DNA from 3 places in the Pantoea sp. X-Soil-ISGK-275 genome. Region 2 is predicted to be linked to each of the others. Evidence: predicted binding sites of a transcription regulator. Region 2 holds the regulator's gene; each other region holds the start of a gene.
The links. The regulator CRP, encoded in region 2, controls carbon source genes, mostly activating them, when cyclic AMP is high. The targets are predictions, from matches to a motif close to ATGTGANNNNNNTCACAT.
Positions count from the first base shown of each region.

Region 1: the regulator CRP is predicted to act here: its motif matches at 4,900-4,917, upstream of epd (erythrose-4-phosphate dehydrogenase).
Region 3: the regulator CRP is predicted to act here: its motif matches at 3,920-3,937, upstream of AC6I8A_RS09965 (sugar transporter).

Region 1 covers NZ_AP035976.1:3,426,104-3,436,680, reverse strand. Annotated here, with positions in the region: gene AC6I8A_RS15980 (HlyD family type I secretion periplasmic adaptor subunit) at 1-45, shown strand, start outside; gene speB (agmatinase) at 192-1,112, shown strand; gene AC6I8A_RS15970 (YidB family protein) at 1,167-1,571, shown strand; gene loiP (metalloprotease LoiP) at 1,747-2,499, opposite strand; gene tkt (transketolase) at 2,773-4,764, shown strand; gene epd (erythrose-4-phosphate dehydrogenase) at 5,105-6,124, shown strand; gene pgk (phosphoglycerate kinase) at 6,176-7,339, shown strand; gene fbaA (class II fructose-bisphosphate aldolase) at 7,444-8,523, shown strand; gene mscS (small-conductance mechanosensitive channel MscS) at 8,712-9,587, shown strand; gene argO (arginine exporter ArgO) at 9,716-10,339, shown strand; gene AC6I8A_RS15930 (FAD-dependent oxidoreductase) at 10,336-10,577, opposite strand, start outside.
Region 2 covers NZ_AP035976.1:3,846,836-3,857,412, forward strand. Annotated here, with positions in the region: gene tauA (taurine ABC transporter substrate-binding protein) at 1-539, opposite strand, end outside; gene AC6I8A_RS17930 (LacI family DNA-binding transcriptional regulator) at 773-1,753, shown strand; gene AC6I8A_RS17935 (LysE family translocator) at 1,755-2,357, opposite strand; gene AC6I8A_RS17940 (hydrolase) at 2,418-3,434, shown strand; gene AC6I8A_RS17945 (YheU family protein) at 3,437-3,655, shown strand; gene AC6I8A_RS17950 (phosphoribulokinase) at 3,717-4,586, shown strand; gene AC6I8A_RS17955 (OsmC family protein) at 4,638-5,042, opposite strand; gene crp (cAMP-activated global transcriptional regulator CRP) at 5,347-5,979, shown strand; gene AC6I8A_RS17965 (YccS/YhfK family putative transporter) at 6,038-8,116, shown strand; gene argD (bifunctional acetylornithine/succinyldiaminopimelate transaminase) at 8,113-9,333, opposite strand; gene AC6I8A_RS17975 (aminodeoxychorismate synthase component II) at 9,421-9,996, opposite strand; gene AC6I8A_RS17980 (putative adenosine monophosphate-protein transferase Fic) at 10,038-10,577, opposite strand, start outside.
Region 3 covers NZ_AP035976.1:2,134,017-2,144,593, forward strand. Annotated here, with positions in the region: gene mlc (sugar metabolism global transcriptional regulator Mlc) at 1-815, opposite strand, end outside; gene AC6I8A_RS09950 (LysR family transcriptional regulator) at 950-1,846, opposite strand; gene ynfM (multidrug efflux MFS transporter YnfM/SxtP(Kp)) at 1,941-3,197, shown strand; gene AC6I8A_RS09960 (hypothetical protein) at 3,367-3,624, shown strand; gene AC6I8A_RS09965 (sugar transporter) at 3,989-5,173, shown strand; gene bhsA (multiple stress resistance protein BhsA) at 5,257-5,514, opposite strand; gene AC6I8A_RS09975 (TetR/AcrR family transcriptional regulator) at 5,810-6,463, shown strand; gene rhaM (L-rhamnose mutarotase) at 6,532-6,846, opposite strand; gene rhaD (rhamnulose-1-phosphate aldolase) at 6,836-7,678, opposite strand; gene AC6I8A_RS09990 (L-rhamnose isomerase) at 7,689-8,945, opposite strand; gene rhaB (rhamnulokinase) at 8,938-10,410, opposite strand.

The sequences.
Region 1 (10,577 bases), 420 kb from region 2:
ATCAAGCCGTTTAATAAGGGGAAGGAGGCGATGCGGGAGCGGTGATTGATGCTGTCCGATTGCAGGGCGCTAAAATCTCCGCGATAATCGCGCCAATCAATCCCTTCCTCGTCGGGCCTAACGACGCGGAGGGGATTTTTTATTTATCTCCTAAACTGGTGAAACGATTACCGCCTTAATGAGGACGAATTATGTATAACACCCTGGGCAATCAGTACGATAACTCCCTGGTTTCTAACGCCTTCGGTTTCATGCGCTTCCCGCTGAACTTCCAGCCATACGACAGCGACGCTGAGTGGGTGATCACCGGTGTTCCTTTCGATGCCGCAACCTCAGGCCGTCCGGGCAGTCGTTTAGGGCCGGGCGCGATTCGTCAGATCTCAACCAACCTGGCGTGGGAAGGCTGCCGCTGGCCGTGGGACTTCGATCTGCGTCAACGTCTGAACGTGGTGGACTGCGGCGATTTAGTTTATGCCTTCGGCGATTCACAGGATCTCTCTGACAAACTGCAGGCGCATGCCGAGAAACTGCTGGCAAACGGTAAGCGTATGCTGACTTTTGGCGGTGACCACTACGTTACGTTGCCGCTGCTGCGCGCGCACGCTAAGCACTTCGGCAAAATGGCGCTGGTGCATTTCGACGCGCATACCGATACCTATTCCAATGGCCCAACCTTCGATCACGGCACCATGTTCTTCACCGCGCCGAAAGAGGGGTTGATCGATCCGCAACACTCTGTGCAGATCGGTATTCGTACTGAGTTCGATAAGAGCCTCGGCTTCAACGTGCTGGATGCCGCGCAGGTCAATGACCGCAGCGTTGATGACATTCTGGCGGAAGTGAAGCGCACCGTTGGCGATCTGCCGGTGTATCTGACCTTCGATATCGACTGCCTCGATCCCGCTCATGCACCGGGCACCGGTACGCCAGTGATTGGCGGTCTGAGCAGTGATAAAGCCACTAAGCTGATTCGCGGTTTACAGGGCATGAACATCGTTGGCATGGATCTGGTGGAAGTGGCGCCGGGCTACGATCACGCCGATCTAACCTCGCTGGCAGCAGCCACACTGGCGCTGGATATGCTGCACGTGCAGGCGGCAAATAAAGGTTAATCCTTTTGCTTGCGGCTACACTTACTGGCGGTTAATTAATCTGCGGAGGCGACTATGGGTTTACTGGACGATTTAGTGGGATCGCTGGGAAACAGCAACGGAAGCGGGCAGAGTAATCAGCTGCAACAGCTGATGGCTATCTGGAACTGGGTGCAGGAGCAGGGTGGCGTCGAAGTGCTGCTGCAGAAATTTCAGCAGGGCGGACTTGGGCAGGTGCTGAATAGCTGGCTTGGCAGCGGCAGTAATCAGTCGGTTGATGGCGGCGAGATTCAAAATGCGCTTGGCCAGGATCAGCTGCAGTCGCTGGCGGATAAGCTCGGCACCGATGTACATGGTGCGTCCGGTACGCTGGCTGCCTTATTGCCGCAGGTGATTGATAAGCTATCGCCGCAGGGCCACATTAAGACGTCGAATACCCAGGATTTGGGTGCGATGGTGGATGGATTGTTTAAGCGTTGATTATTGCTTGCTTGATCTTTGCTTGCTTGGTCTTTGCTTGCTGTCCCCCATCCCGGCCTTCCCCCGTTAACGGGGGAAGGAGATGTTGCTATATGCAGCCTCTGAGCGTACATATTGCAACATCTTCCTCCCCCATTGATGGGGGAGGATCGAGGAGGGGGACAGCCAGCACAATTCACTTCCCAGCGGCAATGCGCTCACGAATATGCTGGGCGCGCGCTTCCGAATCCGGGTGCGAATCAAACATCGAACTCTGGCGCCCCTGTTCCAGCTTCGCCAGCTTCTCAAAGCTGGTCGCTAATCCCATCGGATCAATACTGCGCTTTTTCATCAGGTCAAACGAGTAATCATCGGCTTGTGTTTCCTGGGTTTGTGAGAACTGCGCATTCACTAGTTTCTCGCCCATCTCACCCAGCTGCGATTGTGACAGCGAGCCAATCACGCCGCCGACGGAAGCCGCAGCGGTGCGCGTTGCAGTGGTCGTCAGCGCTACCTGCATCGCTTTACGCGTATGGCCCAGTGCGACGTGGCCCATCTCATGACCAAGCACACCTTCAACTTCGTTGTCGGTCATCATATCCATCAACCCGCTGTAGACGCGGATACAACCGTTGGCCATCGCCCAGGCGTTGACGTCTTTGGTCTGGTAAACCTTGTAGTTGGCAGGCACGCCGTTGATGTTATCCCCCAACGCCGCAGCGATTTTGTTCAGGCGCTGCTGATATTCACTGTTGGCGGGTGCAACCTGATTGTCTTTATCCATCTGCGCACAAGATTGATCGCTTAACTCTTTCACTTGCGCATCATTCAGCGCGTAGGCCTGATAAGCCTGCGCACCAGATTGCAGCAGCGCGTTGTTATCAAATCCTTCGCAGCCGCTCAGCAACGAAGCCATTCCCAGAGCAACAATGGTAGCTCTCATTTTCATATCGGCATCCTTTGGGTAACAAGGTAAATAAAACAAACACCTGAAACCGTCACAGGTGTTTAAACGATTTGGTTATAGCTCGCATGTTGTGCAATGGCTAGCAGACAAGGCCGGAAATGCAAACGGTTACCCGTGATTTAGCATCCAGATGCATGTACTTTTGTCCTGATTTTCATGTACATTGATGTGCGACTTTTTTCTCGCTTCGCCTTATAACTGATTAATTACAATAAGTTAAGCGTGGCGGAGCATTAATCCGACCTGGAGTAGAAGATGCCCTCTCGTAAAGAGCTTGCCAACGCCATTCGCGCGTTAAGTATGGATGCAGTACAAAAAGCCAATTCGGGACATCCGGGTGCCCCGATGGGCATGGCGGACATCGCCGAAGTACTGTGGCGTGACTTCCTGAACCATAACCCTACTAACCCGCTGTGGGCAGATCGCGACCGCTTTGTGCTGTCGAACGGTCACGGCTCAATGCTGATTTACAGCCTGCTGCACCTCACTGGCTACAATCTGCCAATGAGCGAGCTGCAGAACTTCCGTCAGCTGCACTCTAAAACTCCAGGCCACCCGGAATACGGTTACACCGCAGGCGTTGAAACCACTACCGGCCCGCTGGGTCAGGGCATTGCGAACGCAGTGGGTTTTGCCATTGCCGAGCGCACGCTGGCGGCGCAGTTCAACCGCCCGGGTCATGACATCGTAGACCATAACACCTACGTGTTTATGGGCGACGGCTGCATGATGGAAGGCATCTCACACGAAGTCTGCTCTATCGCCGGCACCCTGAAGCTGGGCAAACTGGTTGCCTTCTATGATGACAACGGCATCTCCATCGACGGTCACGTTGACGGCTGGTTCACCGACGACACCGCTAAACGCTTTGAAGCCTACGGCTGGCACGTGGTGCGCGGCGTGGACGGTCACGATGCCGACGCGATTAAGAAAGCGGTTGAAGAGGCCAAAGCGGTTTCCGACAAGCCTTCGCTGCTGATGTGCAAAACCGTGATTGGCTTCGGTTCGCCGAACAAAGCCGGTACGCACGACTCGCACGGCGCGCCGCTGGGTGCCGACGAAATCGCGCTGACCCGCAAGCAGCTGGGCTGGAACCACGGTCCGTTTGAAATCCCTTCCGACATCTACGCGCAGTGGGATGCCAAAGAAGCCGGCCAGGCGAAAGAGTCCGCGTGGGACCAGAAGTTTGCTGCCTATGCCGCTGCACATCCGGAGCTGGCTGCAGAGTTCAAACGTCGCGTAAACAACGAGCTGCCAGCTAACTGGGCCACTGAGTCGCAGAAGTTCATCGAGCAGCTGCAGGCCAATCCGGCGAAAATCGCCAGTCGTAAAGCCTCGCAGAACGCCATCGAAGCCTTCGGTAAAATCCTGCCGGAATATCTGGGCGGCTCCGCTGACCTGGCGCCAAGCAACCTCACCATGTGGTCCGGTTCTAAGCCAATCAATGAAGACGCGGCGGGCAACTACATCCATTACGGCGTGCGCGAGTTCGGTATGACCGCCATCGCCAACGGCCTCGCGCTGCACGGCGGCTTCCTGCCGTACACTGCGACCTTCCTGATGTTCGTCGAGTACGCGCGCAACGCCGCACGTATGGCCGCGCTGATGAAAATCCGTCAGATCATGGTCTACACCCACGACTCGATTGGTCTGGGCGAAGATGGCCCGACGCACCAGCCGGTTGAGCAGATGGCCAGCCTGCGCGTGACGCCAAACATGAGCCTGTGGCGCCCGTGCGACCAGGTTGAGTCAGCGGTGGCGTGGAAATATGCCATTGAACGTGTTGACGGCCCGTCGGCGCTGATCTTCTCGCGTCAGAACCTGGCGCAGCAGGATCGCAGCGCTGAGCAGCTGGCGAACGTGGCGCGTGGTGGTTACGTGCTGAAGGACAGTGAAGGCACACCAGAGCTGATCCTGATCGCTACCGGTTCAGAAGTGGAGCTGGCGGTGGCTGCTTATGAGCAGCTGACGGCGGAAGGACGCAAAGTGCGCGTGGTGTCTATGCCATCCACTGACGCCTTCGACAAGCAGGACGCGGCGTACCGTGAATCCGTGCTGCCAAAAGCGGTTGCCGCACGCGTGGCGATTGAAGCGGGGATCGCGGATTACTGGTTCAAATACACCGGCCTGAACGGGGCGATCGTCGGCATGACCACCTTCGGTGAGTCAGCGCCTGCGGATCAGCTGTTCAAAGAGTTTGGTTTCACCGTTGAGAACGTGGTTAAAACGGCGAAATCGATTCTGTGATTTGAGGTCGCCATCAATGGCGACCGTACACAGCGGGTATAAAGGGCGTCCCAGCTGGGGCGCCCTTATTGATTCACCACCTCCAACCTGAAACGGTTCAATTATTCCTGTAGTAATAATTCCGCAGTGCAAAAATTGTGACGTAGATCCAATATTCCGCCACTCACTTGATCGCAATCATTCCCGTTATTCCTCTCTTGCATTACTCTAGCTGAACCGTTTCAGTCTCCAGCGAAAACGTGCATCTTGCCGGTGAGAGCAGGCAATAATTCCCTGTACAAAACGGTGTGAAACGCTCAGGCTAATCGGCACGTTTTTTCGGGTGTTGTTGAAGGTAGAAATGACCGTTCGCGTAGCAATAAATGGTTTTGGTCGTATCGGGCGTAACGTGTTGCGCGCTCTGTATGAAACCGGTCGCCGGGCTGAGATCACCGTGGTCGCCATTAACGAGCTGGCCGATGCCGCCGGGATGGCGCATCTGCTGAAGTACGACACCAGCCACGGCCGTTTTGCCTTTGATGTGCGCCAGGAGCGCGATCAGCTGTTTGTTGGCGACGACACCATTCGCATCCTGCATCAGGCGGAAATCGATGTGTTGCCGTGGCGCGAACTGAATGTGGATATCGTGCTGGATTGCACCGGCGTGTACGGCAGCCGCGCTGATGGCGAAGCCCATCTGGCAGCAGGTGCGAAGAAAGTGTTGTTCTCGCATCCGGGCGGTAACGATCTCGATGCTACTGTCGTATTCGGTGTTAACGAACAAGCTCTTAAACAAACTGACCACATTGTCTCCAACGCATCCTGTACCACCAACTGCATTATTCCGGTGATCAAGTTGCTGGATGACGCCTTTGGCATTGAGTCGGGCACCGTGACTACCATTCACTCGGCGATGCACGATCAGCAGGTGATTGACGCCTACCACAGCGATCTGCGTCGTACCCGCGCCGCCAGCCAATCGATCATTCCGGTAGATACGCGTCTTGCTGCTGGCATTACCCGTATTTTTCCGAAATTTAACGATCGCTTTGAGGCGATTGCGGTGCGCGTGCCCACCATCAACGTGACAGCCATTGATTTGAGCGTCTCGGTGCGCGAAGCGGTGAAGGCCTGCGAGGTTAATGCCTTGTTGCGAAATGCGTCAGAAGGGGCGTTTCGTGGTATAGTTGACTATACGGAATTACCGTTAGTCTCAGTAGATTTTAACCATGATCCGCACAGTGCCATAGTCGATGGCACGCAAACGCGGGTCAGTGGTCATCACCTTATCAAAACGCTGGTTTGGTGTGACAACGAATGGGGCTTTGCTAACCGCATGATCGACACCACGTTAGCAATGACCGCAAGCGGTTTCAGGTAAGACGCGGACTGCGTCTGGCAAAACTTATGAGAATCAACGAGAGGGTTCACCATGTCTGTAATTAAGATGACCGATCTGGATCTTGCTGGTAAACGCGTTCTGATCCGTGCCGATCTCAACGTGCCAGTGAAAGAAGGGAAAGTGACGTCAGATGCACGTATTCGTGCTTCTCTGCCTACCATCGAAGCGGCGTTGAAACAGGGCGCGAAAGTGATGGTTACCTCTCACCTGGGTCGTCCGACCGAAGGTGAATACAACGAAGAGTTCTCCCTGCTGCCGGTTGTTAACTACCTGAAAGACAAACTGAACGGCACCAACGTTACCCTGGCAAAAGATTACCTCGACGGCGTTGAAGTCGGCGCGGGCGAATTGGTTGTGCTGGAAAACGTGCGCTTTAACAAAGGCGAGAAAAAAGACGAAGAAGGCCTGTCGAAGAAATATGCCGCGCTGTGCGACGTGTTTGTGATGGATGCGTTTGGTACTGCGCACCGCGCACAGGCTTCTACCCACGGCGTAGGCAAGTTCGCACCAATCGCGTGTGCCGGTCCGCTGCTGTCAGCTGAGCTGGAAGCGCTGGGCAAAGTGATGAGCAACCCAGAGCGTCCATTAGTTGCTGTGGTTGGTGGTTCTAAAGTGTCGACCAAGTTTGATGTGCTGCAGTCGCTGGTGAAAATTGCTGACACCGTGATTGTGGGCGGCGGTATCGCGAATACCTTCGTGGCTATCGACAACAACGTCGGCAAATCACTTTTTGAGCCAGACTTCGTTGAAGCAGCGAAAAAGCTGCGTGACGAGCATGGCATCCCGGTTCCTACCGATTCTCGCGTAGGCACGGAATTCTCTGAAACTGCGCCGGCTACCGTGAAAAAGGTTTCCGAAGTAGCGGATAACGAAGAGATTATGGACTTCGGTGACGAAACCGCTCAGGCAATGGCCGCGATTCTGAAAGGCGCGAAAACCATTCTGTGGAACGGCCCGGTTGGCGTGTTCGAGTTTCCGAACTTCCGTAAAGGCACCGAAATCGTGGCGAATGCTATCGCCGATAGCGATGCGTTCTCAGTGGCAGGTGGCGGCGATACGCTGGCTGCAATCGACCTGTTCGGTATCGAAGATAAGATCTCTTATATCTCTACCGGCGGCGGCGCATTCCTCGAGTTCGTGGAAGGCAAAAAACTGCCAGCAGTTGCTATGCTGGAAGAGCGCGCCAAGCAGTAACTCTTTGGGGGCGGCGCTTTGGCGTCGCCTGAAGGCTAGCCCTGTATGGGGCAATCAAATCGCAATCCCTTCGGGGATGAACGGTAACGAAACGGGACACAAACATGTCTAAAATTTTTGATTTCGTAAAACCCGGCGTTGTCACTGGTGACGACGTTCAGAAAATTTTCCAGGTAGCGAAAGAGAACAAATTCGCTCTGCCAGCAGTTAACTGCGTCGGCACGGACTCTATCAACGCGGTATTGGAAGCTGCGGCCAAAGTGAAAGCGCCGGTCATCGTTCAGTTCTCCAATGGTGGTGCTGCCTTCATCGCCGGTAAAGGTTTCAAAACCGACAAACCTCAGGGCGCGGCAATCTTCGGCGCTATCGCGGGTGCATACCATGTGCATCTGATGGCTGAACAGTACGGCGTGCCAGTTATCCTGCACACCGATCACTGCGCCAAGAAACTGCTGCCGTGGATCGACGGTCTGTTGGACGCGGGCGAAGAGCACTTCAAGAAAACCGGTAAGCCGCTGTTCTCTTCTCACATGATCGACCTGTCTGAAGAGTCACTGGAAGAGAACATCGAGATCTCTGCTAAGTATCTGGCGCGCATGGCCAAGCTGGATATGACGTTGGAAATCGAACTGGGTTGCACCGGTGGCGAAGAAGACGGCGTGGACAACAGCCACATGGACGCTTCTGCTCTGTACACTCAGCCAGAAGACGTTGATTACGCTTACACCGAGCTGAGCAAAATCAGCCCACGTTTCACCATCGCGGCTTCATTCGGTAACGTGCACGGCGTGTACAAGCCAGGCAACGTGAAACTGACTCCAACCATCCTGCGTGATTCTCAGGAATACGTGGCCAAGAAACACAATCTGCCGCACAACGCGCTAGACTTCGTGTTCCACGGTGGTTCAGGTTCTTCTGCTGCAGAAATCGAAGAGTCTATCGGCTACGGCGTGATCAAGATGAACATCGATACCGACACCCAATGGGCAACATGGGACGGTATTCTGCAGTACTACAAAAAGAACGAAGACTATCTGCAAGCGCAGTTGGGTAACCCGACTGGCGTGGATAGCCCGAATAAGAAATACTACGACCCACGCGTGTGGCTGCGTTCTGCTCAGGCTTCAATGGTTGTTCGCCTCGAGCAGGCTTTCAAAGAGCTTAACGCTGTCGACGTACTGTAATTTTTCCTTACAGTAGCAAAAAGGCCCGCAAGGGCCTTTTTTTATGCGTCTCGTCCGGAAAATCCCACGAATTCAGGCCATTTTTGGCGCTTCGCCCTATTTTTGTTTACCCTTGTAATCGGAATGCCGGAGTCAATCTGGCAGTTTTTGGCAATTTCCTGCGGGAAACTCAACAACAGGGCTAACAAATGGAAGACTTAAACGTCGTCGACGGCATTAATAGTGCGGGTGGATGGCTGGTACGTAATCAGGCGCTGATCCTGAGCTATGCGGTCAATATTGTGGCGGCGATTGTTACCATCATCATTGGTATGTTCATTGCCCGCATCGTCTCCAATGCAATTAATCGCGTTCTGCTGGCGCGTCACATTGATGCGACAGTGGCAGATTTCCTCTCTGCAATGGTGCGCTACGGAATTATCGCTTTCACCGTCATCGCTGCACTGGGACGCGTTGGGGTGCAAACCGCTTCCGTGATTGCCGTGCTGGGTGCTGCCGGTTTGGCGGTGGGTTTGGCGCTGCAAGGCTCGCTATCCAACCTGGCTGCAGGCGTATTGCTGGTGACCTTCCGCCCGTTCAAAACCGGTGAGTTTGTTGATCTCGGTGGCGTGATGGGCACGGTACAAAACGTGCAGATCTTCTCCACCACCTTGAAAACGGCTGATGGCAAAATTGTCGTGGTACCAAACGGTAAAATCATCGCGGGTAATATCATTAACTATTCGCGCGAACCGATCCGTCGCAACGAATTCATTATTGGCGTCGCTTACGATGCGGATGTTGATCAGGTAATTGCACTTTTCCGTGAAGTGGTTGAAGCGGATGAGCGTGTACTGAAAGACTTGGGTATCCAAATCGGCCTGAATGAACTGGCTGCGTCATCGCTCAACTTTGTGGTGCGTTGCTGGAGCAAAAGCAGCGACCTGCAAAACGTCTATTGGGATCTGATGAAGAACTTCAAACGTACGCTGGACGCGAACGGCATCGGAATCCCTTATCCGCAGATGGATGTGCATCTGCATCAGGTGAAGAGCGAGCAACAGCAACCTGCGCGCACTGAGTAAATAAGAAAGGCACCTGCGGGTGCCTTTTTTATTACTTATTCTAATGGCCGATTAAATATTTCAATTTCCTCTAATATCCTCGCGTCACTATACTGCATCGCATCTCCCCATTTTTTAGGATTGTTTCCGTGTTATCTGTTTATTTACAAGGGCTTGCTCTTGGTGCTGCGCTGATTCTGCCGCTAGGGCCGCAAAATGCTTTCGTGATGAATCAGGGCATCAAACGCCACTACCATCTGATGACCGCATCGCTGTGTACCATTAGCGACATTGCGCTGATCTGCGGTGGGATTTTTGGCGGCAGCGCGTTGTTGAATCAATCGCCGATCTTATTGATGCTGATCACCTGGGCGGGCGTGGCGTTTCTGCTGTGGTACGGCTGGGGCGCGCTGCGCAGTGCGTGGAAGGGCGATGTTTCATTGGCTTCTGACGCAGAGCTGAAACAAGGGCGCTGGCGCATTATCGCCACCATCCTGGCAGTCACCTGGCTCAATCCGCATGTCTATCTCGACACCTTTGTGGTGCTCGGCAGCCTCGGTAGCCAGCTTCCCTCTGAAGATGCGCGTCGCTGGTTTGCATTTGGCACCGTGAGCGCCTCAATCATCTGGTTCTTCGGCCTGGCGCTACTGGCAGCGTGGCTGTCGCCGCGGCTGCGCACCGTGCGGGCGCAGCGCATTATCAATCTGCTGGTCGGCGGCGTGATGTGGTTTATCGCCATTCAGCTGGCGCGTCAGGGCATTGCCGCTCTCTAATGCAGATGTAATCCGTACAGTGCGGGTAGCGCGCCCGCGCTGGCGAGCAACTCCAGCCGAATCTGGCTAAAACTCACGCCTTTTGGCACCGCGTGATGACACAGCGAGTGATGATTTTCCGTCACCTCCGCCAAGAGCATCTCATCCAGCCATACCCGATAATGCGTGGTGCAGTGCGGCGTCACCGCCTGTGCGTGCCCCATTTGCACCGTTTCCATCGCATGATCGAAGTCGTTGT
Region 2 (10,577 bases):
GGAGACCAGACGTAAGCACCGTCGATGTCACCGCGTTTCCAGGCGGCAATAATCGCCGGTGGCTGCAGGTTGACTAAGGTCACTTGCGAAGGCTTGATGCCCCAATGCTTGAGCGCAGCGAGGAAGCTGTAGTGCGTAGTCGAGATGAACGGCACGGCGATGCGCTTGCCAATCAGGTCTTTAGGATCTTTGATGGTCTTCTTCACCACCAGCGCTTCGGAGTTACCGAGCTGTGAGGCCAGCAGGAAAGCTTCAATCGGCAGCTTTTGCGTGGCGGCGACCGCCAGCGGGCTGGAACCGATATTACCAATCTGGACGTCGCCCGATGCCAGAGCACGCAACACGCTGGCTCCGCTATCAAATTTGCGCCAGTCGACGGTAGCACCGCTCTCTTTGGCGAAGGTATTATCCGCCTGCGCCACTTTGGCTGGTTCCGCCGACGTCTGATACGCCACGGTAACGTTGACCGCTTGCGCCTGGAACGCCATCAGGGCCAGAGCCGCTGCGACCGCCGTTATTGTTTTTTTCATCGCCATCATCATTCACCCCAATGTGTTTTTGTCTGCGCAGTTTCTCCAGCAAGAGTAATTTCACAAAGGAATTAAAAATTATCCCTAATGACGATCGGTTCTTAGATCAACATTGGGCAAGGCTATGCAGAAAGTGCAAATGGAAAGAGAAGGGAAATCGGTAAATATGTCACGCGCTCACATGGCAGCTGTGATATTGATAGACATCTCATTTTTCACTTTTTACTTACGGTCTTGAATCCATGTCGATTGAGAAAGTCGCACACCTGGCTGGTGTGTCCAAAGCCACCGTTTCACGGGTTTTGAACCAGAATCCCGGCGTGCGCCCGGATACGCGCGCCAAAGTGCTGGCGGCCATCGACATCTGCGACTATCAACCCAACTTACTGGCGCGCCAGCTGCGCACCTCACAAAGCCATATGCTGTTAGTGCTGATTCCCGACATCACCAATCCGTTCTGCTCACGCGTGGTTCAGGGCATTGAAGCCGAAGCGGAAGCGCAGGGTTACCACATTCTGCTGTGTAACTCAGGATCGCAATTGCGACGCGAAGCGGCTTACATTGCGCTACTGAGTGGCAAAGTGGTGGATGGCGTGATCACCATGGATGCCGCCAGTACCCTGCAAGAGTTGAAAGAATTGATTGGCGATGCGCCTTGGGTTCAGTGTGCCGAATACGATCCGGCGATCGCCGCCTCAAGTGTGGCGATTGATAATGAAGAAGCGGCTTGCGAAACCGTGCGTTATCTGGCGAACAAAGGCCGACGCCGCATTGCGCTGGTGAACTGTGATATGCGTTACCTCTATTCACATAAGCGTGAAGAGGGATATCGTGCGGCGCTGGAGCAGCTGGATCTCAGCTGGTGCGGTGTGGCCTACGCCGAGAATATCACCTGTGAAGCGGGTAGTGCGGCATTGCGCGAACTGCTGACGCAGCCGGAACGGCCGGATGCGGTATTCGCGGTATCAGATGTGTTGGCGGTTGGCGTAATACACGCGGCGTTGGAGGCGGGCTTGCGCGTGCCGGAAGATTTAGCGGTGGTAGGATTTGATGGCATCAACTTTACCAGCAGTTTGAATCCACCGCTGACGACGATTGAGCAACCGATGAATCGCATGGGCGCGCGCAGCGTACAGCTGCTGGTCCAACGCATCCGCCAACCCAACTCGTCGGTGGTTCATGAAGTGTTGCCGTGGAAGCGCGTTGAACGCGCTTCCAGTTAATTCAGCGCCAAATCAGCAATACGCACGCGGCGGTGAGCAAGCCCATCGCCAGATTGAACATTTTCCACGCGCGCGGGCTGCGCAGCAGACGTCCAATCAGCGAGCCAAAGCCCATCCAGATCACCCCAGAAACCACGTTCACCATGAACATGCCGAGGCTAATGGCCAGCACCGAATGCAGATATTCGCTGCCTGCCAGGCTGAAGCTGGCCACTGCGCCGAGGGCCATGAGCCAGGCTTTCGGGTTGATCAGCTGCAGCAAGCCGCCTTGCCAGAACGGCATCTGCTTCACCGTCACATCATCGGTTTCCAGCTTTTCATACTCGGCGCTGGCGATTTTCCACGCCAGCCACAGCAGATAAAGGCTACCGGCAATCTTCAGAATCAGATGCAGCGAGGGATAAAGCAGGATGAGACCGCCGATGCCGAATGCCACCATCAGCAACATGACTTGCATACCAATCATGATACCAATCAGCAGCGGAATGGTGCGCAGGAAGCCAAAATTAGCACCCGAGGCGGTAAGTAACATATTATTGGGCCCGGGCGTGATGGCCGCGACCCAAAGAAAACCTAACATTGATAAAAAAAGACTCAGTTCCATGTATATTCGGGTGCTCCTCACCCAGTAAAGCGAACAACCCATCGAAGCTATCAGCGACTTATGCATCAGACAAGCCTTTACCCAAGCTATTTTGATCGCCCCAGCGGCGAGCGCTTTACCCCCCTGCGCGGATTCAGTAACGCGCATTTGCAAACACTGCTGCCGCGTATTCTGCGCCGCCGCGTCACGTTGCGTCCGCACTGGCAGCGTCTTGACCTGCCGGACGGCGATTTTGTCGATTTAGCGTGGAGCGAAGATCCGGCGCAGGCACGTCACAAGCCGCGCATGGTGATGTTTCACGGCCTGGAAGGCAACTTTCGCAGCCCGTATGCGCATGGCCTGATGCAGGCGTGTCAGGCGCGCGGCTGGCTGGCGGTGGTGATGCACTTTCGCGGCTGCAGCGGCGAGCCTAATCGCTTGAAGCGCATCTATCACTCCGGTGAAACCGAAGATGCCACCTACTTCCTTAACTGGCTGCAGCGTGAATGGGGCAGCGTGCCGACCGCTGCAGTCGGCGTTTCGCTGGGCGGCAACATGCTCGCTTGCCTGCTGGGTCAGCAAGGTCACGATGTGCCGATTGATGCCGGCATCGCCATCTCAGCGCCGCTGGCGCTGGAGCCGTGCAGCGGCAAATTGGATGTTGGCTTTTCTCGCTTCTATCAGCACTATTTGCTGACGCGGCTAAAAAAGAACGCTACGCGCAAACTGCACGCCTGGCCCGGCACGCTGCCGGTCGATCTCAGCCAGTTACGCGCTTTCCGCCGCTTACGCGAATTTGATGATGCCATAACGGCACGTGCGCACGGTTTTATTGACGCCAGCGACTATTATCAACAAGCCAGCGCGATGCCGCTGCTCACCGGCGTGCGTAAACCGCTGCTGATCATTCATGCGCAAGACGATCCCTTTATGACTGATGCCGTGATCCCGCAACCTGACCAGCTGTCAGCCTCCATTCAGTATCAGCTGACGCAGCAAGGTGGCCATGTCGGCTTTGTCGGCGGCACCTTGCTTAAACCGAAAATGTGGCTGGAACAACGCGTGCCCGACTGGCTCTCAACTTATCTGGATGTGTAATAGTGATTATTCCCTGGCAACAACTCGAAGCGGAGACGCTGGAAAATCTGATTGAAACCTTCGTGTTACGCGAAGGCACCGATTACGGCGAGCAGGAACGCAGTTTGCTGCAAAAAGTCGCCGACGTGCGCCGCCAGCTGGAGCGCGGCGACGTGGTGCTGGTGTGGTCGGAACTGCATGAATCGATCAATATTATGCCGAAGGGTGAATTTCGCGGCTGATGCACCCCGCGGCAATTCGTGGTAACAATGCTCATCGCCGGACTTCACAGGGAGCTCTGTTATGTCAGCCAGGCATCCAATTATTGCCGTCACCGGTTCCAGCGGCGCCGGAACCACCACCACCAGCCTCGCCTTCCGTAAGATTTTCCAGCAGCTGAACCTGCATGCGGCGGAACTCGAAGGCGACAGTTTCCATCGCTTCACGCGTCCGGAAATGGACATGGCGATCCGCAAAGCACGCGATCTCGGTCGCCACATCAGCTACTTCGGCCCGGAAGCCAATGATTTCGGCCTACTGGAGCAGACGTTCAAACATTACGGTCAAACCGGCCTCGGCGAATCACGCAAATATCTGCACACCTACGATGAAGCGGTGCCGTGGAATCAGGTGCCGGGCACGTTCACGCCGTGGCAGCCGCTGCCGGAAAACACCGATGTGCTGTTTTATGAAGGCTTGCACGGCGGCGTGGTTACGCAGCAGCAAAATGTGGCGGAGCATGTCGATCTGCTGGTTGGTGTGGTGCCGATTGTTAACCTTGAGTGGATTCAGAAGCTGGTGCGTGACACCGGCGAGCGCGGCCATTCACGCGAAGCAGTAATGGATTCGGTGGTACGTTCGATGGAGGATTACATTAACTTCATCACGCCGCAGTTCTCGCGCACCCACATTAACTTCCAGCGCGTGCCGACCGTTGATACCTCAAACCCGTTTGCCGCCCGCGAAATTCCCTCGCTCGACGAAAGCTTCGTGGTGATTCATTTCCGTGGCCTGGAAGGCATCGCGTTCCCCTATCTGCTGGCGATGATTCAGGGATCGTTTATTTCCCACATCAATACCCTGGTGGTGCCGGGCGGCAAAATGGGATTGGCGATGGAGCTGATTATGCTGCCGCTGGTACAGCGACTGATTGAAGGGAAGCGGATTGAATAGGTTTGGTGCGGGCGGTGAAAAGGGAGGCATGAATGCCTCCCCTTCGACCGATTACAACTCGACAACCTCATAGCTGTGGGTAATTTCCACGCCTTTACCCAGCATGATCGCCACCGAGCAATATTTTTCCGCTGACAGGTCAACCGCGCGCGCAACCGCTTTATCGCTCAACGCTTTGCCGCTGACGATAAAATGCAGGTTGATGGTGGTAAAAATGCGTGGCGCTTCTTCACGGCGTTCTGAGGTGAGTTTCACTTCGCAATCCGCCACATTGCTGCGCCCTTTTTGCAGGATCGACACCACATCAATGGCGCTACAGCCGCCCGCGGCCATCAGCACCATCTCCATTGGACTTGGCGCTTTATCACCGGAATTACCGTCCATTAATACCTGATGGCCAGATGAGGATTCTCCGAGAAAGGTAAGACCTTCCACCCATTTCACTCGTGCCTGCATTATTCTCTCTCCTGAAGCGGCGGTTTTGCCGCCAGAGTACGCTTTCACCTGACAAACAGCAATCCAGAGTAATCCCCCTTGTGCTGAAGCGAGACAACACAAGACAGCTCGCAAAAGCTGTGCTACAAACAGTGCTGAAAATATTTTCGTCATCACAGACGAAGGCCGGAAGAATCAAAAGCGTAGCTTAAGAGTCCACCCGGAATAATTTTTCCTTTACTGGAAACGCTCGACGATTAAACCGCCTGACAGGGAAAAATGCCCCCTGTGTTTTGGGCACGATTACAACAGAGGATAATAGCGAATGGTTCTCGGCAAACCGCAAACAGACCCTACACTCGAATGGTTCCTGTCCCATTGCCATATTCACAAATATCCATCCAAAAGCACGCTCATCCATCAGGGTGAGAAAGCGGAAACGCTGTACTACATCGTAAAAGGTTCCGTAGCGGTACTGATTAAAGATGAAGAAGGCAAAGAGATGATTCTCTCCTACCTCAATCAGGGAGATTTCATCGGCGAACTCGGTCTTTTCGAAGAAGGCCAGGAACGTAGTGCCTGGGTACGTGCGAAGTCTGCCTGCGAAGTGGCTGAAATTTCATACAAAAAATTCCGTCAGCTGATTCAGGTAAACCCGGATATTTTAATGCGACTTTCGTCGCAAATGGCGCGTCGTCTGCAAGTGACATCTGAGAAAGTGGGCAACCTTGCCTTCCTCGATGTCACCGGACGTATCGCGCAAACGCTGCTAAATCTGGCCAAACAGCCAGATGCGATGACTCACCCAGACGGGATGCAAATCAAAATCACCCGTCAGGAGATTGGTCAGATCGTGGGCTGCTCACGCGAAACCGTGGGTCGTATCCTGAAAATGCTGGAAGATCAGAACCTGATCTCTGCACACGGTAAAACCATCGTCGTTTACGGCACCCGCTAATTTCTTCTCACCCACGGCGTGATGGCAACATCGCGCCGTTTCTATTTGCGATGAGCTGATGTGGCGTCGAATCATCTATCATCCCGAAGTTAACTATGCGCTGCGGCAAACGCTGGTGCTGTGCCTGCCTGTGGCTCTCGGCTGGCTGTTTGGCGATCTGCAAAAAGGGCTGCTGTTCTCGTTAGTGCCGGCCTGCTGCAACATGGCGGGTCTGGATACGCCGCACAAACGCTTCTTCAAACGCCTGATTGTGGGGGGTTCGCTGTTTGCCACCGGCAGTTTCCTGATGCAAATCCTCACCGCTTATCAGGTTCCGCTGCCGCTGATTTTGCTGGCGTTGCCGCTGCTGATTGGCGTGACCGGCGAAATCGGCCCGCTGCATGCACGATTGCTGCCCGCGACTTTGATTGCCGCTATTTTCACGCTCAGCCTGGTTGGACGCATGCCGATGTGGGTGCCGCCGCTGCTCTACATTGGCGGCACGCTGTGGTACGGCTTATTCAACTGGTTCTGGTTCTGGCTGTGGAAAGAGCAGCCGATGCGCGAGTCGCTCAGCCTGCTGTTCCGCGAGCTGGCGGATTACTGCGATGCCAAATACACCTTACTGACGCAGCTGACCGATCCGGAAAAAGCGCTGCCACCGTTGCTGGCACGTCAGCAAAAGGCGGTCGATCTCATCACCACCTGCTACCAGCAAATGCATATGCTGTCGGCCAGTCGCGATAACAGCCACAAACGCCTGACGCGCGCTTTCCAGGTGGCGCTGGATTTACAGGAACACATCTCGGTGAGTTTGCATCAGCCGGAAGAGGTGCAGAAGCTGGTTGAAGAGAGCCACGCCGAAGCGGTGATTCGCTGGAACGCCAAAATCATCTCGGCGCGACTGCGCGTGCTGGCGGATGCAATTCTCTACCATCAGCTGCCAGACCGTTTTCATATGGAGAAACAGCTCGGCGCGTTGGAGAAAATTGCGCGCCAGCATCCGGATAACCCGGTCGGCAACTTCTGCCTGTATCACTTCAGCCGCATCGCCCGCGTGTTGCGTACGCAGAAGCCGCTCTACACGCGTGACCTGATGGCCGATCGCCAGCGCCGTTTGCCGCTGTTACCCGCGCTGCGCAGTTATCTGTCATTCAAATCCACCGCGTTACGCACCGCGGCACGCTTTGCCGTGATGCTGATGTTTGGCAGCGCGCTGGCGCTGTTCTTCAACATTCCCAAACCTTACTGGATTCTGATGACCATCATGTTCGTCAGCCAGAACGGTTACAGCGCGACGCGCGTGCGCATCCAGCACCGTGCGCTGGGCACTTTTGCCGGATTGCTGATCGCCGCCGCGTCGCTCCAGCTGGCGGTGCCGGAATCGATCACGCTGCTGTTTATGCTAGGGATCACGCTGGCGAGTTATCTGATCACGCGGAAATATTACGGCTGGTCGATGATTGGCTTCACCGTCACGGCGGTGTATTCGCTGCAGCTGCTGTCGCTCAACGGCGCACAGTTTCTGCTGCCGCGCATGATGGATACCTTGATGGGCTGCCTGATTGCCTTCGCCGGGATGATTTGGCTGTGGCCACAGTGGCAAAGCGGACTGCTGCGCAAGAACGCGCACGATGCGCTGGAAGCCTATCAGGAGGCGCTGCGACTATTGTTAGGACCTGAACAGTCGCCGGAGAAACTGGCTTATCAGCGCATGAAGGTTAATCAGGCGCACAACGCGCTGTTCAACTCATTAAACCAGGCATCGAGCGAGCCGGGCTTTAACCTGCAATACCTGAAAGATATGCGCATGTGGGTTACGCACAGTCAGTTTATCGTCGAGCACATTAACGCCATGACGATTCTGGCGCGTGAGCACACCATGTTGACGGCCAAGCTGGCGGAACGTTATCTGCAATCCTGTGAAATCGCGCTGCAGCGTTGTCAGCAGCGACTGGCGTATGATGGGCCGGGCAACGACAGCAATATTCTGGAAGCACCGGAGAATCTCAATGAAGGGCCGGTGACGATTGTCGAACAGCATGTGAAGCGGATTTTGCAGCACCTCAACGTGATGCACACCATCTCTTCGCTGGCGTGGAGCCAGCGACCGCATCATGGCCGCTGGCTCAAGGTGTTACGTCCAAAAGCGAATTAAGCGGCCAGCACCTTTTCAATCGCGCTGGCGAAACGCGTCATGCCTTCGGCGATATCGGTAGGTTCAATCACCAGCGACGGCACAAAACGGATCACGTCGGTACCGGCGGTGAGAATCATCAGCCCTTCCGCTGCGGACGCGTTGAGGATGTCACGCGCTTTGCTGGCGAACTGCGGCTTCAGCGCGGCACCAATCAGCAGCCCTTTGCCACGAATCTCGCTGAAGATAGCGAATTTGCTGTCGATGGCTTGCAGCGCTTCAACAAACTGCTGACGACGCGCTTCAACGCCTTCCAGTACTTCTGGCGTGTTGATGATATCCAGCGCCGTTTCAGCGATGGCACAGGCCAGCGGATTGCCGCCGTAAGTGGTACCGTGAACGCCCGGCGCCATCACCGAGGCGATTTCGTTAGTGGTCAACATCGCACTGACCGGGAAACCGCCGCCCAGCGCTTTCGCGCTGGTAATAATATCGGGCTTGATACCGTAATGCTCATACGCAAACAGTTTGCCGCTACGTCCCATGCCGCTCTGCACTTCATCCAGCACCAGCAGCGCATTGTGTTCATCGCACAGCGCGCGCAGACCTTGCATAAACTCTGGCGTGGCCGGCATTACGCCGCCTTCGCCCTGAATCGGCTCGACCACGATGGCGCAGGTGTGATCGTCAATCACCGCTTTTACCGCATCGAGATCGTTGAACGGCACATGCACGATATCCGCCGGTTTTGGACCGAAACCATCGGAGTATTTCGGCTGGCCGCCAACCGACACGGTGAACAGCGTGCGGCCGTGGAAGGCGTTATGGAAGGCGATAATTTTGCTTTTGAACGGGCTGTGTTTTTTGCAGGCGTAATAACGCGCCAGCTTGAATGCTGCTTCGTTGGCTTCCGCACCGGAGTTACCGAAAAACACCCGATCGGCAAAGGTCGCGGCAATCAATTTACTCGCCAGACGCAGCGCTGGTTCGTTGGTGAACACGTTGCTGGTGTGCCACAAGGTTTCGCCCTGGGTTTTCAGCGTTTCCACCAGCGCCGGATGACAATGGCCCAATGCAGTCACCGCGATGCCGCCAGAGAAATCGATATACTCTTTGCCCTGCTGATCCCACACTCGGCTGCCTTTACCTTTTACCGGCACAAACTGCGCAGGTGCATAAACAGGCAAAATAACGTTATCGAACGTTTCCCGGGTTACCGCTAGTTTTTCCGCTGCCATTGATGACCTCATCGGGTTATTTGTTGAGCTGATGTGAAAATATAATCACAAAATATGCATAAAAAATCACACGAAGGCAAACATAAGTTACGCGTTGAGGAAATTAGCCAGCAGCTGATGCCCTTGCTCACTGAGGATGCTTTCCGGATGGAACTGCACGCCTTCCAACGACAAAGTGCGATGGCGGAAACCCATGATCTCATCCGGCTGGCCGTCGCGCAGGGTCCACGCGGTGACTTCAAACTCAGCGGGCAGCGTATCGCGCGCCACAATCAATGAGTGATAGCGCGTCACGGTCAGCGGATTATTCAGATCGCGAAACACACCTTGGTTGGTGTGCTGGATCAGGGAGGTTTTGCCATGCATTACCTGGCGCGCGCGCACCACCTGCGCGCCATAGGCTTGTGCAATCGCCTGATGCCCAAGGCAAACGCCGAGGATCGGCACGTGCCCGGCGAAATGGCGAATCGCCGCGAGCGAGATGCCAGACTGATCCGGCGTACACGGACCCGGCGAAATCACCAGATGCGTCAGCGGCAGCGCTTGCATCTCATCCAGCGTAATGGCGTCGTTACGCACCACGCGTACCTCCGCGCCCAGTTCGCAAAAGTACTGGTAGAGATTCCAGGTGAAGGAGTCGTAGTTATCGATTAGCAGCAGCATAGCGCCCTCAGGCCAGTAAAAGCGGCGCTATTCTACCTATTTTAGTTCGCCGGGCTCACCACTTTCGCAAACTGCGCGGTAAGCGGTGCCAGATCGCCGGCGACGCCCGCCGAGATCGCAGCGCGCCACGCATCGCGTTCGAGCGTTTCCCAGGAAAGCTGATAACCGGCATGCAGTGCCAACTGTTCAAAGAAGATGCGCTGCGCGCGGCCATTGCCGGCGCGGAACGGATGCAGCACGAAGATCTCACAGTAATAATGTGCGATACGCGCCACGAACGCTTCCTGCTCAAGGTCAGCCAGGCCGCGCTCTTCCTCGAGCGCCTGCATCAGCGTATTGCCTTCTTTCTCGATATATTCGCAATGACAATACGGCGTTTCATCGCGCCAGATATCGATGGTGCGCAATTCTCCTGCCCAGCTGTAGAGATCCTGAAACAGCGTGCGATGAATATGGCAAAGACGTGGCAAACCGATGCTGCGCTGGCCAAGTTCTAATGTCGCCAGGCGCGCGGCGCTGAACGCCAGTTCCGCTTTACGCAGTTGGGCTTCATCATGAATATCGAGGCGATTCTTCAACAC
Region 3 (10,577 bases), 1.7 Mb from region 2:
CTTCCGATGCTGGCGACGGTTTCCAGACAGCCATTATTGCCGCAATAACATTGCTGGCCGTAAGGATCGATTTGCGTATGACCAATCTCCACCAGCGTACGGCCATTTTTATGCAGTAGTTGTCCGCCGCTGATCACGCCCGCACCGACGGTTTCATCGATCACAATCTGAATGACATGTTGTGCGCCGCTGGATGCGCCAAACAGTGATTCGGCTAACGTCCAGGCAGAAATATCATGCTGCACGAACACCGGCAAACCGGTGCGCTGCGCCAGCGTTTCTCCCAGTGGCATATCCTGCACGTCGTAACCCGGCATACGATGTACCACGCCAGAAGCCGCGTTGATCAATCCCGGCAAAGTAATGGCGATGGCGGTCAAACGCTCCAGCTTGCTTTGATGACGAATAAAGAAGTCATTTACCAAATTCAGCAAGGTTTGCAGCAGCGGTTTTTCGGCGCTGGCGTGCAGCGGCAAGCGATCTTCCTGCAGCGCGCGGCTGCTGAGATCGCGCAGCGTTAGCGTAATGAATCCGGGCTGAATGCGTACGGCGAGATAGTGCCAGGCGAGCGTATCGAGGATCAAACCAATCGCTGGACGACCGCGACTGCCGGGTTCCTGAAACTCGGTTTCCTGTACCAGATGGGCATCGAGCATTTCACGCACGATTTTGGTAATGCTGGCGGGTGCTAACTGGGCACGTTTAGAAAGCTCAATACGCGAAATCGGGCCGTAAAGGTCAATCAGTCGGTAAACCACACCTGCGTTGGTCTGTTTTATCTGATCAATATGACCAGGTTGACTGTACAGATTCACGCCCTGCTCCCATTATTTTCGCGCTTCTAAATAAACAGCAGCTATGGTGATGCAGATTGACCAGCAGCGTCAAATATTTGATTAGAAATGTGATTTATCGCACATAAAGTTTATGTCCTGCTTCACCCGCTGGTTTAATTCTCCGCATTTTGCAGCATCAGCGACATCATGTTGGTCATTTGCGCCGTCGGTTCTCGAGTAGTTGACCAGACCAGCCAAACCTCAGAAATCGCGTCGTTCTCCTGCAAAGGGATCCACACCACATCGGCCAAACGTGCACGGCGGAACGACGCCGGCAGAATTGACACGCCAAGACCGGTTGCCACCAACCCCAGAATAGTCATCGCCTCGCCCACTTCCTGAGTAATAAACGGTTTGATTTGATAACGATGCAGCAGCGCCAGAATTTCACCGTACAACGCGGTGCCGCCTTGCGGATCGAAAAATACAAATGGCTCGTTAGCTAATGCCTGAATGGAAATCGACTCCGCATCGGCCAGCGGATGCGCCCAATGCACCACCGCGCACAGCGGCTCACGCAGTAACACGCGGTGTTGCAGATCGCTGGGCAACGGCGTATTGCGCATCACACCGAGATCGAGTCGATCGTCATGCAGTGGCGCAAGCTGCTGGCGCGTGTTGTTCTCCTGCATCTGAATGTGCACTTCTGGCCAACGCTGGCGGAATTGATACAGCGCATCTGAAACCAGACCAGTAAACGGCGCTGACGAGGTAAAGCCAATGCGCAACTCGCCTTCCTGACCGGTGTGCACGCGTGCGGCGCGGCGCGCTGCCTGTTCAACCTGCAACAAAATGCCACGCGCATCCTGCAAAAACAGCGCGCCAGCGGGCGTGATCTGCACGCTGCGGTTGGTGCGGGTAAACAGCTGCGCACCAATTTCCTGTTCCAGCTGCTGAATCTGCTGACTCAACGGCGGTTGTGAAATATTCAGGCGCTGCGCGGCACGACCAAAATGCAGCTCTTCGGCGACGGCAATGAAATAGCGTAGATGGCGCAATTCGACATTCATATTTTAAACGTCTCATTTAAGATTATTAATATATTGTACAACCTATTAACCCTTTCCTACAGTAACCCTATGATGATTCTAACGAGGATGTTCCGTGAGTCGCTCTTCCCAGGCAGTGATACTCGATGAAGACGAGTTGTCCGTAAAGCCTGCTTCAACTGCAACCCCTTCAGAGTGGATTGAACGCGGATCGCCGCAGTTTATGCGTGTAACGCTGGCGCTGTTCTCCGCCGGTCTTGCCACTTTCGCTTTACTGTATTGCGTGCAGCCGATTCTGCCGGTGCTATCGCAGCAGTTTGGCGTTTCTCCGGCGCAAAGCAGTATTTCTCTCTCGCTCTCTACCGGCTTAATGGCGTTGGGATTGCTATTTACCGGGCCGCTATCGGATGCCATTGGGCGTAAATCGGTGATGGTTACCGCACTGTTGCTCGCCGCCATCTGCACTTTGATTTCCGCTACCATGAGTAGCTGGCAAGGCATTTTGCTGATGCGCGCGCTGATTGGCTTATCGCTGAGCGGCGTTGCGGCCGTTGGCATGACCTATCTGAGTGAAGAGATTCATCCACGCGTTATCGCCTTTTCCATGGGGCTGTATATCAGCGGTAACTCGATTGGTGGCATGAGTGGAAGATTGTTAACTGGCGTACTGACCGATTTCTTCTCTTGGCGCGTTGCGGTGGGCGTCATTGGGTGCTTCGCGTTGGCGGGTGCGCTGATGTTCTGGAAAATTCTGCCTGCATCCCGACATTTTCGTCCGGCGTCGCTGCGACCGCGCAGTTTATTGATCAACTTCCGTCTGCACTGGCGCGATAAAGGTTTGCCGCTGCTGTTCGCGGAGGGCTTCCTGCTGATGGGCGCGTTCGTCACGCTGTTCAACTACATCGGGTATCGCCTGTTAAGTGCGCCGTGGTCACTGAGTCAGGCGGTGGTTGGATTATTGTCGGTGGTGTATCTGACCGGTTCATGGAGTTCACCAAAAGCGGGCGCGATGACCAGCCGTTTTGGACGCGGTCCTGTGATGATTGGCGCGACTGCAATTATGCTGGCGGGATTGCTGCTGACGGCGTTTAACTCGCTGTGGCTGATTTTGCCCGGCATGATGCTATTCACCGCCGGATTCTTTGCGGCACACTCGGTTGCCAGCGGCTGGATTGGCCCGCGCGCGCGTCGTGCTAAAGGCCAGGCATCGTCACTTTATCTGTTCAGTTATTACGTCGGTTCCAGCGTGGCCGGCACCTTGGGCGGCGTGTTCTGGCACAGCTACGGCTGGATGGGCGTAACGCTATTCATTAGCCTGCTATTATTAATGGCTTTGCTGGTTGGCTGGCGTTTGCAGTGCCGAAAACTGTAATACCTTTCATCTGTTAAACGGGGCGAATACGCCCCGTTCTCATCTCAAGTGGACGCCACACGGCGATCCCACAGTCCCAGATAAAACAAAATGGCTATTCGTCGCTATAATTCATTCCATTCCAACAATAGTTAGACTTTTTTTTATTTCACAGCAATGAGGTCGTTAGATGGGACTCTATTATTACGTCGATAAGCACGCTGGCTATAACGACAACCATGTAGTACATGCAACGGGATGCCCGTTCTTACCCGCCGATGAGGCACGCCGTTTTCTTGGGACTTTCTACACGCCAAATGCCGCCATCCAGCAAGCACGTAAATTTTATGCCAGTGCGCTGGGCTGCGAGCATTGTTGTCCGGTTGGGGTAAAAAAAAACATGACAACTCAAAATAGCGTGGCACTAAAACACATGGTGAGACTCTGATAATCATGATTTGAGCGTGGTAGGGTAACCCCGCTGTTTTGTTAAGCACCGCTGAGGCGTTTCAAAATAACTATAATTTTACATGTAATAATAACTGGACCTTAAGGCGTTCATTAGGGCGTCAGGTCCAGTCGCCTCTTCCCTCATTTCACCATTCCTGATTATTCTCGGCTTGATGCCAGAAAGCGTAATAACCTCAGGCTATTAACCACGCCTCCCACGATAAAAAATAATCAGTAATAAAAGCCGACAAACGGTTTCCCTTCGTTCATTAATGCTCCACAATAGCAGGAATTTGTGACCTCGGTCACTTTCTGGGGTGCCTTTTCGCCCTTTCACTCGCCGTCTGACAGATTTGAACTCCATGCAATCTACTACTGTTTCCCGTAAAACGGCCTGGCTACGCGTTGTATTGCTGGCTATTGCTGCTTTTGTCTTTAACACCACAGAATTCGTGCCTGTCGGTTTGCTGTCAGATATCGCTGCCAGCTATGACATGAAGACTGCCGATGTTGGCATCATGTTGACCATCTATGCGTGGGTCGTCGCACTATTGTCGCTGCCGTTGATGCTGTTAACGCGCAATATTGAGCGTCGTCTGCTGTTAGCCGTGTTGTTCATCGTGTTCGTCGCCAGCCATGTGCTCTCGTCTGTGGCATGGGATTTTACCTCGCTGGTGATCTCGCGCATTGGTATTGCCTTAGCGCACGCGGTGTTCTGGTCAATTACCGCTTCGCTGGCCATTCGCGTGGCGCCTGCGGGTAAGAAAACGCAGGCGTTAAGTATGCTGGCAACCGGTACCGCGCTGGCAATGGTGCTGGGCGTGCCGATTGGGCGCATCGTCGGTCAATATCTTGGCTGGCGCACCACCTTCGGCATGATTGGTTTGTCTGCATTGGTGCTGCTGATTTTGCTGATGCGCATCCTGCCGCGTCTGCCGAGTGAACATACCGGTTCACTGAGCAGCGTGCCGATGCTATTCCGTCGTCCGGCGCTGGTAGCCATGTACATTCTGGTTACCGTGGTGGTGACGGCGCATTACACCGCCTATAGCTACATCGAACCCTTTATGCAGGTGGTCGCTAATGCGGATGACAATTTTACCACCCTGCTTTTACTGCTGTTTGGATCGGCGGGCATTATCGGCAGCGTGCTGTTCAGTACGCTGGGCAATAAATTCCCGTCGGCAATGCTGATCGCTGCTATCGCGATGATCACCTTAAGCATGGGCTTGCTGGTGTTTGCCGCAGTGCGTCCCGCTGCAATCACCGTGCTGTGCATCGTTTGGGGCATGGCAATGATGATGATTGGTCTGGCGATGCAGGTGCGCGTGCTGGCGCTGGCGCCGGATGCTACCGACGTCGCAATGTCGCTGTTCTCTGGTATCTACAACATCGGTATCGGCGCGGGTGCGCTGCTGGGAAATCAGGTCAGTTTGCATATGCAAATGTCGGACGTCGGTAACGTCGGCGGCATTATTGGCCTTGGCGCACTGTTCTGGTGTATCGCTATCTTCCGCCGCTATCCTCAACTGCGTTCTAACGGATAAGAAAAAAGGCTTCAGAAGGATTATCTTCTGAAGCCTTTTATTCACTTCTTACAGAATGCTTCATCGCACTCCGCTCAATTCTCTTAGTTATAAATTACTGCTGTGCCATTTAGCTTGTTGTTGCCAGAGGTCGAAGTGATGCGGAATGACTTTGCTCCAGCAGCATTGGCCTTTTCCGCTAGCTGATTCTCCAGCGATGTCAGGTTGGTGCTACCTGACGCGCTAACCACACCAATTTGTTGTTGATTTAGCGGCGCTTCGTTTACTAAGTCTGCAGCCATGCTACCAAAAGCGATTGAGGACAATGCTACAGCAGCCAGGGTCAGTTTGATGCTTTTCATAATTTTGCTCTCTTAAACAGATGAATTGGGGTCGGTCGCGATTAAGTTAACAACCGTTAATTAAATGCTACTGCCGAAAGGGCGTGCTCGTCAATCATTTTATTAACGGTCATTATTTTAATCGAAAGTGGCGTGATTATGGGCTTCCTAGCCCTTTTCAACTTACCCATTTGGGTGCTTTGACCAGCGAAAAGCACAAACGGGCAAAGACGAACAGGCTCATTCCGGGCTGCGCTTGCATATTTATTTAATGATCGGTAATTTAATTGGGTGTTTCTACGCTTTGAGGTGCCCAATGACTGAAGTTATCGATGTGGTGAACAGGAAAACGCGCGGTCGCCCGAAAGTGTTTGACCGCAATGATGCCCTGGACAAGGCATTGATGTTGTTCTGGGCGCATGGTTATGAAGGCACGTCGTTGTCCGATTTGGTTAACGCTACCGGTGCGAAAGCCCCAACCCTTTATGCTGAATTTGAGAATAAAGAGGGTTTATTCCGTGCGGCGATGCAGCGATACATTGAAACCTTCAGCGCACAACGTAACGCAGTGCTGAACGATGATGCATCAGACGTGAAAACGGCAATTGAAGCCTATTTTCGGGCAACCGCCGCGTGCTTTACTGAATGTGATAAGCCAGCAGGCTGTTTCTTCATTTGTACGTCGAGCGCGCTCTCTTCCGGCTCGGAAGAAGTGGCGCAAATGTTGGCGCAGCAGCATCATGCGCAGGAATCAGCGTTAAAAGCATTCCTTGATACCCGGCAGCAGCGCGGTGAATTACCGCAATGTGCCAATAGTGCAACCCTGGCCAGCTATCTGGCGTGTTTACTGCAGGGAATGTCGGTACGTGCGCGTGAAGGGGCCAATCGAGAGGATCTTGACCAGATTGTGGATACGCAGATGGCAATCTGGCCCGCTCTGGCGGGATATTGTGAGTTGAGCACCAAATAAAATTTCAGACCGACTTCCCTGTCGGCCCGAAATTACTGCCTCTATTCGAGCGGTGAGGCGAGCGAGCGTTAAGGCAGGAAAAACATCGGTTTTAACGCCGCACTCACCGGACTGTTATCCGGATTGGATGGCATTAAATCCTTCATGGATGCCCACCAACGCTGACACACCTCCGTTTTTGCCACGGCTTCCCAGCGCGCTTCAGACTCAATTTCCACGCTGGCAAACAGCAGATTACGTTCAGCATCCAGCCAGATAGCGTAATTGTGCGCGCCATGCGCTTTTAACGTCTCGGCCAGCTCCGGCCAAATTGGCGTGTGACGGCGCAGATACTCATCGTGGCAGTGTGCATGCACCTGCATCACAAAGGCTTTACGCAACATCGCTGCGCTCCGCCTGCAGAGCGGCTTGCCACGGCTTAACGTTGAAGCGCTCACCCAGTGCGATCAGTTGCTCAGTGGTGATGCTTTGACGAATGCCACCCATCGACAGGGCTTTCACCACCACTTCGGAGGATTTCTCCGCAGTGTCGATCAGGCCAAAGGTCTCATCGAGGTTTGGACCGGCGCCAAAGATGCCATGGAACGGCCACATCACAATGCTGTGGTTTGCCATCGCGTCGGCTGTTGCCTGACCAATTCCGTCGGTGCCTGGCACCATCCACGGCAGAATACCGACGCCATCCGGGAACACCACCAGACATTCGGTGCTGCCTTCCCACAGCAGTCGTGTGAAGCGTGCGGAATCCAGATCGACCACATAGCTCAGCGCCATAAAGTTGGTGGCGTGGCAGTGCATGATGACGCGATCAACGCCGTTTGAGACTTGCTTACGCACGCTGTGTGACTGGAAGTGAGCTGCCAGCTCTGACGTTGGCAGGCCGCCATTACTCAAACCCCAGTGGATTTTGTATGATAAGCCTTTGTCATCAACCTGCAACAGCGCCAGACAGTCGGCCGGATCGATCTGTACGTTACGGAAAAACTTACCCGATCCGGTAACCAGGAACCAATCATTGGCCAGCGCTGGAGCAGGCTTGGTCAGCTCAATACAGCGCGGCTCAGCATAGAAATCACCGGCGAAATCTTTAACTTCTTCCGGCAGTAAACGTAAGCTGACGTTGCCGCCGTTACGCTCATCCCAGCCCTTCAACCACATGTCGCTGGTCGCTTTAACCATTCCCTGAACAAAAGCGGAAGAGAGAATATTTTGCATGGTGTGTCCCTTAACGTTGACGCAGTGTTTGTTGTTCATAATGACGGACTTCGCTCAGCCAGCTGGCATCAGCAGGGACATCGTGGCGCAGACACCAGGCTTCCCACACCGCTTGCCACGGCAACGATTTTTGCTCTTCCAGCATTGCCAGGCGACCGGTGTAATCCCCTTCGTTCTCCAGCTTGCGTAACTGATCGGTAGGTTCCAGCAGCGCGCGTAGCAGTGCTTTTTTGGCATTGCGTGTACCAATTACCCACGCCGCGATGCGGTTAATAGACGCATCAAAGAAGTCGAGACCGATATGCACCTTCTCGAACAGCTTGTGGCGCGCGATCTCGGTGGCGATGGCCTGGGTTTCATCATCAAGAATCACCACGTGGTCGCTGTCCCAGCGTACCGGACGGCTTACGTGCAGCAGCAGGCGCGGCACATAAAGCATCGCCGTGGAGATCTTATCTGAAATCACTTCGGTTGGGTGGAAGTGGCCGGCATCCAGCGTTAGTGCGGTCTGGCGGCTGCTGGCATAGCCCAGGCAGAACTCATTGGAGCCCACGGTGTAACTTTCCGCACCGATACCAAACAGTTTGCTCTCTACCGCATCGATGTGATGCGCAGGGTTGAGCTTTTCACTGATTACTTCATCAAGCGCACTTGCCAGGCGTTGACGTGGTGCGAGGCGATCGACGGTGAGGTCTTTCATGCCGTCCGGCACCCAGATGTTCATGACGGATGCGGTACCCAGTTGCTCACCAAAGTGCGCCGAGATGCGACGGCTGGCCTTGCAGTGATCGATCCAGAACTGGCGAATCCCTTTGTCGGCGTGTGACAAGGTAAAGCCATCGGCACTCAGTGGATGGGAGAAGCAGCTTGGATTAAAGTCGAGGCCCAACTTGTGCGTCTTCGCCCATTCCACCCAGTTGCTGAAGTGTTTCGGTTCAATCGCATCACGATCAACCGGCTTATCGCTCTCCAGATAGATCGCATGCAGGTTAAGACGCTTGGCACCTGGAATGAGTGACATCGCTTTTTCAACATCAGAACGCAGCTCATCAGCATTACGCGCGCGGCCCGGATAGTTACCGGTAGCCTGAATACCGCCGGTCAGTTCACCGTTCGGATTTTCGAAGCCGCGCACGTCATCACCTTGCCAGCAGTGCATCGAGACCGGAATGCCATCCAGCTGTGCCATTACCTGTTCCACATCCACACCAATGGCGGCGTAGCGTTGTTTGGCCAGTTCGAAGGCCTGTTCAATCAGCTTAGTCATATGCAAGTTCCTTAGCAGGTTGGCTGAGCGCGGCAAAGCGTGCCTGATGGGCAGCGAAGGCGCTGTTGTTCAACGGTTCATATTTTTCTAACGGGAAGTTTTGGCTAATGCAGCGGCGTAAATCGCTGACGTCACGCAGTTCGCCTAAGGCAATGAGCTGGCAGCCGACGTTACCGAGCGTCGAAGCTTCAATCGGCCCGGCCAATACCGGCAGCTGGCAGGCATCGGCACACAATTGGTTTAACAGCGGATTCTGGCTGCCGCCGCCCACCACATGCAGCTGACGCAGCGGTGCAGCGCGTAATGTGCCGAGTTCACCAATCACCTGGCGATAGAGCAAGGCCAGACTGTCAAAGATGGTGCGGGCCAGCGCGGCAGGCGTCTGCGGAACGGGCATGTTCTGTTCGACGCAGGCGTTCTGAATCTCCTGAACCATGCTGTCTGGATTGATAAAACGACTGTGATTGGGGTTAACCAGCGCACGACAGGCAGATTCTTTTTCAGCGTCTTTGATCAGCGAGCAGAGATCGGTGATGTGCAACTCGGTGCAGACACATTGCAGCAGCCACAAACCCATAATGTTTTTCAGAACACGATAGCCTTCTGCTCCACCTTCATTGGTGATGTTGGCATTGAGCGCCGCCGTGCTGACACAAGGCTGCAAACTCTCAATCCCCATCAGCGACCAGGTTCCTGAGCTGAGATAAGCGGCATCATCCTGCATTAACGGTGTGGCCAAAACCGCACTCGCTGTATCGTGCGTCGCAACCGCGATCACCGGAATGTGGTTGCCGCTGGCGCTGGTCCAGTAACCAACGGTATTGCCTGGCGACGTTGGTTTGCCGAACCATTTAGCCGGCACGCCAGCCCAGGTGAGCAAATCGCTGTCCCATTCGCCGCTGTGAATATTGAGCAGTTGTGTGGTGGTGGCGTTGGTGTATTCCCAGTTCATCTGCCCGGTAAGGCGATAGTGCAAATAGTCTGGAATCATCAGTGCATGCTGCACTTGTTCCTGCCAATCTGGCTGCTGCTGATGCAGTGCGTGCAGTTGATAGAGCGTGTTAAACGGCAAGAACTGAATACCTGTGCGCTGATAGATTGCGCCTTTGCCGAGGTCATTAATGGCCTGAGCCATATGCCCTTCCGTGCGCTTGTCGCGATAGCTTACCGCCTCGCCGACGCGCTCGCCGTTGGCATCCAGCAATACCAAATCAACGCCCCAGGTGTCGATTCCAATGCTGTCCGGCACGATGCCTTCATCATCTAGCTGAGCCAGTCCTAAACGAATCTCCTGCTCCAGTCGCTCCAAATCCCAACAATCATAATCTGCACGGCGCACACGCTGATTGGTGAAGCGACGAACTTCGCGCAGGCTGATTTGCTGATTCGCTGAACTCCATTGTGCGAGCATCACGCGCCCGCTGGATGCGCCTAAATCAATGGCAACAATGTTACGCATACTCATGGCGTGTTCTTCCTGTGATGAGATGACAACAGATTAGAAATCCCTGCTTTTTGCCACCTTCCCCTTACTGCCAGTGCGTAATAGTCACTGGCACGCTAACAAAGAAGTTCGTGAGAAAGCTCACAGAACCACACAAGAAGAGAGATGTGAGCCTTGCCGCATTTCCG